2 regions of the Bacillus sp. EB V-12 genome follow, and region 1 is predicted to be linked to the other one. Evidence: predicted binding sites of a transcription regulator. Region 1 holds the regulator's gene; the other holds the start of a gene.
The links. Region 1 encodes Rex, which represses fermentation and respiration genes when NADH is low (regulators of the CRP and FNR family bind a similar motif). Its sites were predicted from a motif close to TTGTGAAATATTTCACAA; they were not measured.
Positions count from the first base shown of each region.

Region 1 (3,205 bases):
CCTTTACTATATGAATCGTTGTTTCCACTGCTCGTATGTTACAATATGAAAGGACACCCTAAGTTGTTTTCGCTACACACACAACTTTCTCCTGTCTTCTATTATAATTTCAAATAAGGATTTACGAAAAAAACATAATTCAAGTGAGGTTTATATCGTAGGTAGCATATTTACATGTTATCCTAACTTATCTCATACACTATAGTTAGAAAGGATGGTTAAACCATTTGAAGAAACAATACTGGTGGATTATCGTTACATACATTTTAATGCAGTTATCTGGCGTTGTTGGATTACCACTTCTCCTAAAAACAGGACTCTATGATAATAGAGGATTTACCATTGAGGAAAAAGGACAAATCATAACGGGACACTGGGCAATCATTAGCTTCTTTATTGCATTATGTATCGTACTTTGGTTACTTAGAACGGATATTCGTGACAGGCATTTAGATGCAATGCGCTCTTCTGTTCCAGCTACTATTGGATGGATTTTTATCGGGTTCTTCTTAGCTTTCTTTTCACAAATAGTTGCCGGTATGATCGAGATGCAACTGCTAGGAATTAAACAAGGTTCAGAAAATACAATGAAACTGATGGAAATTGCAAGAACGACACCTTGGTTCCTTATTGTTGTTTCTATAATTGGACCTATCTTAGAAGAAATCGTATTTAGAAAAATTCTATTCGGTACACTTTATAAGAAGTTTAACTTCTTTATTGCAGCTATCATTAGTTCGCTTGTATTCGCAGCAATTCATTTTGATTTTACTCACTTATTGGTATACACTGCTATGGGGCTCGTATTCGCCTTCTTATATGTGAAGACGAAACGTATTATCGTTCCGATTGCAGCTCATGTTGCAATGAATACATTAGTCGCTATTGGGCAAATTTTTATGAGCAATGAACAAATTCAAGAAATGATTAAAGAAGCTGAAAAAATGCAAGGCTTTATCGGAGGATTTTTTGTATGAGAAACTCACCATTGTTCATGGCTGCACTATACTTCCTTCTTGGATGTATCTTTACACGCTTCGCCATTACGAACGTGACAGATACAATCTGGAATATGTGGACAATACTATTTGCAGTTATGGCAACAATTGATTTTAATTTGGCACTTCGCCTTATATTAGTTAAATTCACAAACAAGAAACAATAATAAAACGCAGAGGTCGCTCCCTCTGCGTTTTATTGTGGATAGTTTTTCAAAAAGTAAACTAATGTTTGTAACTCTACAGCTAAGTCAATATGATGAATTCTAATATTCTCTGATACGTTTAATCGCGCTGGTGTGAAATTCAAAATACCGTGCACGCTTGTTTCAGCTAATCTATCTGCTACAGCTTGTGCTACTGTAGCCGGTACTGTTAATATTGCCACTTGTATATCATTTGATAATCTCTCTTCTAATTCATCTAAATGATATACAGGAATGCCCCCGATTTCTGTTCCAACTTTCTCTTCACTAACATCAAATGCCATTTCAATTTTTGTATTATTGTTTTTCGTGAAATTATAATGTAAGAAAGCGGTCCCTAAATTACCTACTCCAATAAGTGCTACACGTGTTATATCATCTTGATCAAGTGTTTCGCGGAAAAATGATAATAAATAATTTACGTTATATCCATATCCCTTTTTCCCTAACGCTCCAAAATACGAAAAATCTCTTCGTATTGTTGCGGAATCTACTTTTACTGCCTCACTCAATTCGGCCGATGAAACACGCTGCTTACCAGAAAGAGATAAGTTTTGGATAAATCGATAGTATAGAGGCAATCTTTTAGCAGTGGCTTGTGGAATCTTTTGCTGATCCATATGACCTCTCCTCTCTTCCTATCTTTATTCATATACTTTAATCAAATACAGAAGTTTAGCACTCATTAAATTCCTTGTATAATAAAGAGAAGAAGTATTCTCTCTTTATTTTAAACTATACACTATTTTTAGTATGATTGAGAAATATAAACATGGCAAAGTTAAGAAATTATTTGAGGTGAAAACATTGATTTTATTACAAGTAAACGCGCTTTCGAAATTATACGGTGCAGAAACAATTCTTGCAAACATAAAATTGGAAGTACAAACAAAAGATCGTATCGCATTAGTTGGAAGGAATGGAGCAGGTAAATCTACATTATTAAAAATTATCGCTGGTGAATTATCTCATGATGGTGGCGAAATTATAAAACCGAAAGATGTCTCAATCGGATATTTAGCTCAAAATACTGGACTAGAAACGTCTTTAACAATTTGGGATGAAATGCTAACCGTCTTTACCCATTTACAGCAAATGGAGACAAAACTCCGAAGGCTTGAGCAAGAAATGGGAAAAGAAGAAAACTTTTCAAACGAAGCTACATATGAAAGATTGTTAGCTGATTATGACCAATTACAACTCAATTATAAAGATCAAGGTGGATATCAATATGAAGCGGATATTCGCTCCATTTTAAGCGGCCTTGGCTTCCCAGTTGAAACGCACCAGACGACGATCTCTACTTTAAGCGGCGGGCAAAAAACAAGATTAGCTCTCGGGAAATTATTATTAACAAAACCAGACTTACTTATTTTGGACGAGCCTACAAACCATTTAGACATCGAAACATTAACATGGCTTGAGCAATATTTGCAAGGTTATCCTGGCGCAATATTAATCGTCTCACATGACCGTTATTTCTTAGACAAACTCGTTACACAAGTATATGAAATTTCGAATAAAGAAAGCAGACGATTTGTTGGTAACTACAGTAAATATTTAGACTTAAAATCAGCATTATATGAGCAAGAAATGAAACGTTACGAAAAACAACAAGATGAAATCGCAAAACTTGAGGACTTCGTTCAAAAGAATATAGCTCGCGCTTCTACAACGAAACGTGCTCAAAGTCGCCGTAAACAACTAGACAGAATGGAATTATTAACGAGACCATTAGGGGATTCTAAGTCAGCATCATTCCACTTCGATATTGAAAAACAAAGTGGAAATGATGTTTTACAAGTAAATGATGCAACCATCGGCTATAATGAAAACCCTATAATTGAACATGTAACTATGCGCTTAACTCGCGGAGATAGTGTTGCTTTAGTTGGTCCAAACGGAATTGGGAAATCCACATTGTTAAAATCCATTGTGAATAAGTTACCACTATTAAATGGTGATGTTTCTTTCGGATCAAATGTATCTGTTGGTTATTAT
Region 1 covers NZ_JBUXJL010000028.1:8,332-11,536, forward strand. Annotated here, with positions in the region: gene ACZDYH_RS29855 (CPBP family intramembrane glutamic endopeptidase) at 228-977, shown strand; gene ACZDYH_RS29860 (YdiK family protein) at 974-1,165, shown strand; gene ACZDYH_RS29865 (redox-sensing transcriptional repressor Rex) at 1,195-1,824, opposite strand; gene ACZDYH_RS29870 (ABC-F family ATP-binding cassette domain-containing protein) at 2,012-3,205, shown strand, end outside.

Region 2 (3,205 bases), on a different contig from region 1:
TTTGGGACTGTTGGCCTCAGTATGAATTTAACACCCCACTTAACTATAATCGGAAAAGCTATTATTATCTTTATGATGTTTTTCGGGAAAATGGGTCCTTTAACATTGGCTTTTTCATTTGCTCGTAAAAAGAACCTGAAAATAAAATATCCGAATGAAGATATTTTAACAGGTTGACAACCGTATAAATTATCCATATAATGAGAATACAATAACATATCTCCAAAGGGGAGTAGCGTCCAAGAATATTTCTTGGAAACAAAGTCGTCATTACGTAGAACTTAGTTCTTCCGGCTTTGTTGGCATTTTTTATTACATATGTCTAGCAAGACCTTTGCCTATTAACGGCAGAGGTCTTTTTTGCATTCACTTCCAGATTCTTCCAAAGTTAATAGGCAGGAGTATGGGGAAACTAAATAGTGGGGAAATTCTTCACTTATTTAGAACTTATAGAAATGAGAGGAGAATGTACATGGATGTATCATTATTATTGGAGTATGGTTGGGTATTACTCATCCTAATTGCACTTGAAGGGATTTTAGCGGCTGATAACGCTCTTGTTCTTGCAATTATGGTAAAACATTTACCAGAAGAAAAAAGAAAGAAAGCACTATTTTATGGATTAGCGGGGGCATTTGTTTTCCGATTTGGATCGTTATTTATGATTTCGTTCTTAGTCGATGTATGGCAAGTGCAAGCAATCGGTGCCATCTACCTTATGTTTATCGCTGGTAATCACTTATTTAAAACATATGTTAAAAAGAACACAGATGAAGAAACAGAAGAAAAAGAAGCAAAGAAAAAACAAGAGAACTTTTGGTGGACTGTATTTAAAGTTGAGGTTGCTGATATCGCCTTCGCAGTTGATTCAATTTTAGCTGCTGTTGCACTAGCAATGACTTTACCAAAAACAGGATTAGGTACAATTGGTAGTCTTGATACTGGGCAATTCGTTGTTATCTTTGTAGGTGGACTTATCGGATTAATCATTATGCGATTTGCAGCAACTGCTTTCGTACAAATCTTAAAACGTAAACCAGGACTTGAAACCGCAGCATTCTTAATTGTAGGTTGGGTTGGTGTGAAGCTAGCAGTTTATACATTAGCACACCCTGCATTAAATGTAATTCCACATTCATTCCCAGAATCCACTCCGTGGAAGCTTACATTCTGGATTGTATTAGTCGGAATCGCAGTTGGTGGTTGGTTCTTCTCAAAAGAAGTAGAAGTAAAAGTAGAAAAGAATTTAGACGAAAAAGCGCTGTAATTACAGCGCTTTTTCTTTTTCTTTCTTCCTCCCAATGTCCAGAAAAAATTCCATTATACTACCTTTTGTAAACGTTTTCTTAATGTATGTATGTCCTTTTTGTGAAACATTGCACAAACTTATTGAAAGTGAGAACAATTCCATGTACTTTATTCATATAAGGAGTATTTATAGAAGATTTACTAAAGGAGCGTATTACTCATGCTAGAACAAGGACTAGATTATGTTGTCAAACTGGCTAAAAGCAAAAAGAAAATACTAGATACAAACCCAATGCAATATTTCATTCGTGCTGCACTTGCGGGTATTTATATCGGTTTTATTATTGTACTATGTTTTAAATTAGGTAACTTTTTTCACATTGCAGATTCACCAGCAACTTATTTAGCTGCTTCTATGTTTTTCGGGATTGCTCTCGTACTTATTATATATGGCGGTGCTGAATTGTTTACTGGGAACACAATGTACTTTACTGTAGCAACTTTAAGAAAAGAAACAACGATTTCTGATACACTACGTAACTGGGTTGCTTGTTATGCAGGTAACTTAGCCGGCGCGTTATTCTTTGCCTTACTATTTTACGCAACTGGAATTTTTGAAGCAATTGATCACGGTCACTTAATGAGTAAAGTCGTTGAAGGAAAGATGAACACACCTACAATGCAGTTATTCTTTAAAGCCATTTTATGTAACTGGCTCGTATGTCTTGCTTGTTTCTTACCTTCTCAGGTTAAAGGTGACACAGCAAAAATAATAGTCATGATGCTACTTGTTTTCACATTCTTCTTATCTGGTTACGAACATAGTATTGCAAACTTATCACTCTTTGCTTTATCTTTAGTTTCACCGCATCCTGAGACAATTTCTTTTTCAGGTGCTATTCATAACTTAATTCCTGTTACAATCGGTAACATTATTGGCGGATCAGTATTTGTCGGTATGGTATACCACTACTTAACAAAGAAAACACCTGAAGTTCAACAGGAAGAAACTGAAATCGCAGCAGCTCAACAAGAAGAGATTATTCCTTTACAAGCACATATGAAACATTAAAAACTCCAAAGTTTTACTTTGGAGTTTTTAGCTTCCCACGTATTTAACAACAAGGTGAGGATTAATTTCTCCTTCTTCTTTTCCCTTATCCATTCTCTGTTTCATCTTGTGCATACCGATGACATCATTCGTATGAAGGTGAATTTCATTCACATATAATCCCTCTGTACAAAAAGCTTCTACAAAATCTAGTCCATTTTTTGCTCTCCACCCCATATTAAAATCAAGGGAAAGAATATTCACATCATAATTCCGAACCATTTGCAAGGCACATTCTACCGTAGTTGCGGACACATACCCGAACGGGCAACTTCTTTGATCATCCATATATACGTTCATTTTTGACTCCCTCTCTAATTTGAATATGCGGCCAATACATAACACATTGCCCCAAGACTAATAAAAGGACCAAATGGAATTGGCTTTCCTACTTCTATACGTTTTAATACGATACCAATCCCGAAAAAACAAAGACTAAAACAAGATGCTAAAAATAAAACGATAAAAACTCCCTTCACTCCTACTATAAAACCAAGTAACGAAAGTAGTTTTATATCTCCTCCGCCAAGCCCTTCTGGATATATCTTTTGCATGCAATATAACAAAAGGAATATAACACCACTACCAACTATACTATCTGTCCAAGTAACTAATTGTACAAAAATACTTTCGAGAATGAGTAAAACGGCAAACGAAATTAAAATACAATCAGGAATTAACATATATAAGTAATCTGTAACTGAAATAATAAGAAGTAGCGAAAAAAGGGATAAAATGATAATAAGTTCTCGTTCTATTCCAATCATATACACGGTAAGAAGAAATATACTTCCTGTTATACATTCAAATGCTACATATATAATTGGAATTTTCCTCTTACAATTC
Region 2 covers NZ_JBUXJL010000002.1:544,426-547,630, reverse strand. Annotated here, with positions in the region: gene ACZDYH_RS09400 (TrkH family potassium uptake protein) at 1-177, shown strand, start outside; yybP-ykoY riboswitch at 216-382, shown strand; gene ACZDYH_RS09395 (TerC family protein) at 473-1,267, shown strand; gene ACZDYH_RS09390 (formate/nitrite transporter family protein) at 1,469-2,320, shown strand; gene ACZDYH_RS09385 (cyclic-phosphate processing receiver domain-containing protein) at 2,348-2,659, opposite strand; gene ACZDYH_RS09380 (prepilin peptidase) at 2,674-3,205, opposite strand, start outside.
Region 2: the regulator Rex is predicted to act here: its motif matches at 1,367-1,384, upstream of ACZDYH_RS09390 (formate/nitrite transporter family protein).